2 regions of the Paenibacillus sp. EC2-1 genome follow, and region 1 is predicted to be linked to the other one. Evidence: a T-box and tRNA genes for the amino acid it is inferred to sense, from the RefSeq annotation. Region 1 holds a T-box; the other holds one or more tRNA genes.
The links. A T-box is a leader RNA that pairs with one kind of tRNA and senses whether it is charged. The one in region 1 lies ahead of ACK8P5_RS06385 (arginine--tRNA ligase), so its partner is inferred to be a tRNA-Arg.
Positions count from the first base shown of each region.

Region 1 (3,422 bases):
GGATCAGTTCTGTAACCTTGATGCCAATTCCTTGACGACCGGACATGGCATAAGAAGATTTTCCGTCAGATGTATCGATTCCTAGATCAGACGCAGCTGAAGGACTTAACGACACAACTCCATAACTGACATGGCGAAGTTTTTCTGCTTCCTTGGTGAATCCAAGACCCTCTAACGCTTGCTTGACCATCATCTGGGGGTATTGCTGTCTATAATCAATGACGTTGATGACGGTATCAGCTTGACCGAATGATTGGTGCTCACCGTGAGATACAGTTGTCCATACATCCCCAGTGAACTTTTTATATACAAAATCATTTTGTAGCAGACCGTATTTCCACAAATGATATGCAATATCTTTTGCTGTATAGGTCAAAATGCCATTTGAACGAACAAGCACTTTATCGATGCTGTGCTCAGCCTCATGGTCGTCACTTGGCTCGTTCGTCGACTGTTTCAGAACCCAGCAACCAGCGAGCTTCCCCTCAGTTTCTTGATGGAATAATGATGTTTGCTTAAGTAACTCGAAAGCCGTATCCCAGAACCCTTCTCTAACGATACTGCTTTCCCAGACCAGTAGGTCATATTCGATTCCGAATTGCTTCATCTCTTCGATGTGTTCTCTGACGATTCGCTCTGCTACAAGTAGCCCAATCCATGAAAGGTTGTGGTTTCCTTCCTCTAGTGCATGGAGTACTTCGGTTCTTTGTTTAACGAGTTCTGGATCATTTTGATAAGCCTTATTGATGGCTGCGTAAATATCCCAGCAGTAATCTCCGAAACGAAGATGATCTTTGGATAATGATATGTTTTGAATGCCCACAACCGTATCTGCCAGTTGATTGCCTAGATCATCAATGTAATTGTGAACTTCTACCTTGTATCCGATTTTTCTCATGAGCCGAACAAGGGTATCTCCGATACAGGAATTTCTTAAGTGCCCAATATGGGCAGACTTGTTAGGGTTGATCGAAGTATGTTCAATTACAACCTTGTTCTTAGACAAAGGTGGCAGTTCAAACTTCATATGTGCCCAGCTGGGCCAATGGATGTGAAAGTTAATGAAGCCTGGCGGCACAACTTCAATACGGTGAATCAACATACTGAAAGCTTCATCTCGCTCAAGTTCAGTCTTGATTTGCTCTGCGATTAGTATGGGTGTCTTACGTAAGGGTTTAGCAAGTTGCATGGCAATGTTCGTTGAGTAATCTCCATGCTCCATATTTACGGGTTGCTCGATTTTTACTTGAAATGAATCAGGTAGTTTGACTTCCTCTATGCATGAGACGACCTGTTGTACAGCTTTTTCGATCCCTGTAATAATGAACTGACTTAACACATGTCATACCCCCTTAGAAAATAAAAAAAAGCCCCCATCTCATAAGAGACGAGGACTATTGCTCGCGGTACCACTCTCGTTGTTAAACCGGCAGGTCTAACCACTTGATACTATAACGGTGTAAACCGGGACTTCCTACTGAATTATTTCAGAAGACCGTTCTCATGGGTCCGCTTCGTGAACTCACCTGTACCGGCTCCCACCACCCCGGCTCGCTTAGACATCGATGTCGATCATTACTCTCCCAATCATTGAACTCGTATTTTGTTTTTCCACATTATAACTAATATTTTCAGAAAAGCAAGCCATCATTTATATGCAACAACTCGAAGTCTTTTATAATCTGCCCAAAAGGCATCGTCTTTCCATAGTGATTGTTCCGTAAGTTGACTTATTTTTTCAAAAGCTTCGTGTTGATCCTCTCGTGTGAGTTCAGTGAAAAAACATTGTCCAAAATGGTGCAGCCATTCTTTGATCCCATTCTTACCTCCGTGAAGTCTTGTTGGGCGGTCAAAGTGATGGGCTAATGTTACTCGAAATCCGATCTTCTCCAGTAAAAAAGTGTATTCTCCAATGCTTGGAAAGTACCAGGGGTTACTAGCTTTTGGGTCGATGTTGTAATCAGAGGAGAGGACCTCTTCGATCGCATTCACAATCGCTGCAATATTCCCTTTTCCCCCGAATTCAGCTACAAAACGCCCCTCTGGTTTTAGAGCTTGGTACACTGAGGCTAATGTATCTTTTGCATTTGTCATCCAGTGCAGCGCAGCATTAGAGAACACCGCATCAACGGGTGTGTCTAAGCTAAAATTTTCTCCGTTTCCTGTAATGAAATGGAGCGAAGGATATTTTTCTTGGGCTTTACTGATCATTTCTTGGGAGTAGTCCATACCTACAACAAAAGCTCCTGCATCCGAGATCTCCTTAGCAAGGTCACCAGTGCCGCATCCGAGATCCAAAATCTGTTCTCCTGAACGAGGGGCTAGAAGTTCGATTAACCCTTTTCCATAGGCTGATACAAAAGAAATCTGATTGTCATAATCCTCTGGTTTCCACACTTGGGCTGAACTCATAAGACCACTCCTTAACGATTGGTTCCTTTATTGTGCATGACTTCAGTTATAATTTGAAATATATAAATACTATGATAGTTATAGGTTTTATCTATTGGAAGTCAAAGTCGATAATAACCAAGACCGTCTCAAACAGTCTTGGTTGATGGAACGAACACGAACTCTGAGCTTATTTTACAGCTACTAACAGAGCCCCGATAGCAATTAGGGCAACGCCGGCAACATTGATCCACGATATTTTCTCACCAAGAAATACAAAGGCCAGTATAACAGCAATCACCACACTGAGCTTATCGATGGGCCCTACTTGCGATACCTTGCCATATTTTAATGCCAAAAAATAAAAGAGCCATGACAGAGCGCCCGCAACACCACTTAGCACGATAAAGCTGAGTGCTTTTTTCTGTAACAAAATCTCACCAAGCTGTGAAAATTTTCCCTGCACCGCAACGACTCCGAGCAAAAATAAAGCCATAATAACGGAACGGATCGCAGTGGCAGCGTTCGCGTCAATGTTCTGCAGCCCGATTTTACCGAAGATTGCTACAAGCGCAGCGGTAACCGCAGAGAGTAGAGCATATGTAAGCCATAATGGCATGTTAAGAGCCTCCTTATATATGTAAACTACTTTTTAGGTAGTATGGGGTAAAATAAGGAATCTTAAAATAAACAATAATTTGCGCTAAAAATAACCGATAGTTATGTGCTTAGATATGTTGTCACTGCAATGGAATTTTGGAAATAGAAGGGTATGCGGACAGAAAAACCGTTATATGTGGAAATAGTTCTGTAATTCGTGCTACGCGGACTGAGATTCCGTTATTTATTCCAAACACACTAATTTCACGAATTTTGTTGGTATTAACGGATTGTCTGTCCGCTTATACTCACAAATTGAGAATATAACCAAAATAACGGATCGTCTGTCCTCAAAGAGACTGCGATGCGGATGCTAACGAAGCCCATGCTCCGACGCCCCCCTGTTTGGGGTTCTCACCTTCTGGAATACG
Region 1 covers NZ_CP186006.1:1,368,193-1,371,614, forward strand. Annotated here, with positions in the region: gene ACK8P5_RS06385 (arginine--tRNA ligase) at 1-1,339, opposite strand, end outside; T-box leader at 1,381-1,600, opposite strand; gene ACK8P5_RS06390 (class I SAM-dependent methyltransferase) at 1,648-2,412, opposite strand; gene ACK8P5_RS06395 (EamA family transporter) at 2,582-3,010, opposite strand.

Region 2 (3,422 bases), 1.1 Mb from region 1:
ACCGTGAGGCCCATCATGACAACAAAGTTAGTACGAATGCTCTTCGTCATTGTTCTTCATGCCTGCCGTTTAGTCCAGGCTCTTCGCTATTTCGAGAGCCGCGGCCTCATCCATCACGAGAATGTCCTCGTGTCCGAACTTCAGCACGGCATGTATCGCTTTAGCCTTACTTCGTCCACCAGCGATACCAATAATCGTCTCTGTCCGCATAATATCCTCAAGTCTTAGCCCAAGGGTAAGCATACGATGAACGACTGTTCCATCTTCACTGAAATAGTAGCCAAAGGATTCGGCAATCGCACCTTCCGCTTTCAGATCCTTAATTGAAGGTTCATCAAGCTTCCTGCGGTGAGCCATCTCCATAGCATCTCCTATACCGTGAACAATAACACATGATCGACGTATCACATTCACAATGTCCCGGATATGGTGATCCTGAACCAGTGACTGATAGGCATCGTCGCTCAACAGATCTGGTACATGCAATAGCCGATATTCGGCTCCTACCTTCTTCGCCATCTTAGATGCGATAGTATTGGCTTGAATCTCCATACTCTCGCCCAAACCGCCCCTTGCAGGTACAAACCACGAACCTGTTAAAGGACCAGCTGACGGCGGTGACATCTGCTCAGCTACTTCAGCGAGCGTTGATCCACCTGTTACAGCAATGATGTCTCCGCTATTGACATAGTTAAGTAATGTTCTTGCACCTGCTCTGCCAAGTTCACGTTTCACATCAGCTGAAGACTCACTATCACCGGGGACAACCACTACTTTACGCAGCCCGTAAGCCTCGCGGATCTTATCCTCCAGATCAGCTAATCCGAACAAATCATTCATGACAGGCTCAAGCTGGTCAAGTAAGTTCTGTCCGCTACTGCTAATCCTCATCCCAAGCGTCTCAATCTCGATGAGCCCTTGTGCTTTCAGTAGGTCCGTTTCGGCCCTCAGCACACGTTCGGTCATTGACAGTGATGCCGCGAGCGTCCTGCGCCCCACCATTCCAGATAACATGATCTGATGAAGGATCGTATATCTTCGCTTGAGAATGTCCATGAGATCGGGCAGAAGCTGCTCTTGTAATTCTAATAAGTTACGCATGCTTTCCACTCCTGCAACTTCGTCTTGGACCTTCTACCGATGGTCGCAAAATGTCCCAGTCAAGCGTTTTAAGTCCCACCCTTATTCTAACCAATATTTATGGAGGTTGCAAGTGTTCCGAATGTATATTTCTCAACCCTAAGCATTCTTATGCATCAGGAAGAGGTTGTCCTTAAAGTGGATACACAACTGTCAAAGTCATATACAGTATCTCCCAAAAGGTGTGAATTTCTTCATATACAGATGGATTCTGTCTCGCTCTCATCAGCCATGCTTATTAGAATCTTTGGCACTGTTCTTGTCTTTTCGAAAAAGATGCGGTATAATCATCTTCGTTGCTATTTTGCGCCCGTGGTCCAATGGATATGACGTAGGCCTCCGGAGCCTGAGATCGAGGTTCGATTCCTCGCGGGCGCGCCATTTATTTTCATAACTTCTATATATTGTTTACCCACAAGTGCCCATGACGGCTCTTTTTTTTACCCAATAGTTTGACTTTCTTTGACTTTATGGTTGAAATTGTTTATTATGTGGGTAATACGGTAACAGTATTTTAATGAGGAATGCATTTAATGAGGAGGTTTTTTATATGAGTTTCATACCTATGGTCGTTGAACAAAGCAACCGCGGTGAGCGCGCGTACGACATCTATTCCAGATTGCTGAAAGATCGCATCATCTTCCTCGGCTCCGACGTGAATGACGTAGTTGCCAATGCCATCATTGCACAAATGCTGTTCTTGACAGCTGAGGACCCGGAGAAGGACATTCACCTTTACATCAATAGCCCTGGCGGATCAATCACCGCTGGTATGGCCATATTCGATACAATGCAGTTTATCAAACCTGACGTGTCAACCATCTGTGTCGGCATGGCTGCTTCCATGGGAGCATTCCTGCTGAATGCAGGCGCTAAGGGTAAACGTTTTGCGCTTCCTAACAGTGAAGTTATGATTCACCAGCCGCTTGGTGGAGCTCAAGGGCAAGCAACGGATATCGAAATCCGCGCCCGCCGCATCCTGAAGATGCGCGATAAGCTGAACCATATTCTTGCAGAGCGCACAGGTCAACCGCTTGAGCGTATTGAGAAAGATACGGATCGTGACTATTTCATGACTGCTGCTGAAGCGAAGGAATACGGTCTGATCGACCAAGTTCTTGAGAGCACGCCGCCGCAAGGTATCTAACATTTTGCAACAATAAGAGGCTAATATCCGTTGATATGCGGATGTTAGCCTTTTTGGCATGAAATATTTAGACACCCCATGTATTTTATGGATATAATTGGGTTTAAATAATATTGCGATCGGAGTGATGACTCTAGTGGGTAACCGATTATCCTTGATTCTACTACTTCCCCTCTGTTCAATCCCATTTTCCATAATCAACATGCTTCCTGCGTTTAAAGGAAATACACCTGATATACAACACACAGTTGCATCTGTCTTTGCTGTCATACTACTATTTCTGCTTGGCCTGTTGCTCGGAATAAAAAGCCAATCTTATTTTGTTCGCTGGTTTTCCCTGTACTGGATAGCGGGTATTTTAGTTTTTGCATTAGGTTATTTGACAAAATCATTCATCATACTTCTCCCCGTTTCCTTTATTTATTTCTTCCCTCTTTACGGACTCCGATTATTTCTAAATATTCCATCGGACCTAACCCTTGTACTCTTGTGCACCCTGATTGCTCTCGCAGCAGGATTACTCGGTTATTCACTCGGCCGTTTCCGCAGCAAGAATACACCCATCGTTCAGGAGAAATAATGAGACCTTCAATCGAGCGAAGTCAAAAATAGACCGAAATAAAGCAAGGGCAGAGGCCAATTTCTTGGCTTCTGCCCCTTATTTTTCACAGTCTCAAATACTGCTATTTCCATTCCTTCAACTTCAGCTCAAACTCCGGGAAACCATAAGCGTATGCTGTGTATTCATATAACGAGAAATACAGAACAGCTGCATTATCCTTCAGATAGAACTGAGCATCTGTAGGCACCCCTTTAAAACCGCCAAGGTAGCCGCCATCTTCTTTCATTTTGTTCAGGACAAGATTGTTCAGCTTCTGCTTGTTCTTGCCTTGCATGTTGATGAAATCACCAAGCTTCAACTGCTTTCCATCCTTGAGCGAGAACGTATAGCTATTGCGGAAGGTCATCCCGTGCGCTCCACCTGTATAGGAGTATTCACTTGTCGTGATGCTTAATAAGCCATTGGCATTGTAATGTACAACAAAGTCCCCTTGGAACTCATACGGATAATCGCTTCCGGATGGAGGGAGTGTGCCCACGTCTCCTTCAGCTGCGTCGAACACATTTTCCATAT
Region 2 covers NZ_CP186006.1:270,979-274,400, reverse strand. Annotated here, with positions in the region: gene ACK8P5_RS01490 (sugar-binding transcriptional regulator) at 70-1,101, opposite strand; tRNA gene ACK8P5_RS01485 (tRNA-Arg) at 1,447-1,521, shown strand; gene clpP (ATP-dependent Clp endopeptidase proteolytic subunit ClpP) at 1,691-2,287, shown strand; gene ACK8P5_RS01475 (hypothetical protein) at 2,385-2,867, shown strand; gene ACK8P5_RS01470 (PdaC/SigV domain-containing protein) at 2,971-3,422, opposite strand, start outside.
Region 2: it has a tRNA-Arg gene. The T-box ahead of ACK8P5_RS06385 (arginine--tRNA ligase) is inferred to sense a tRNA for this amino acid. The anticodon was not compared.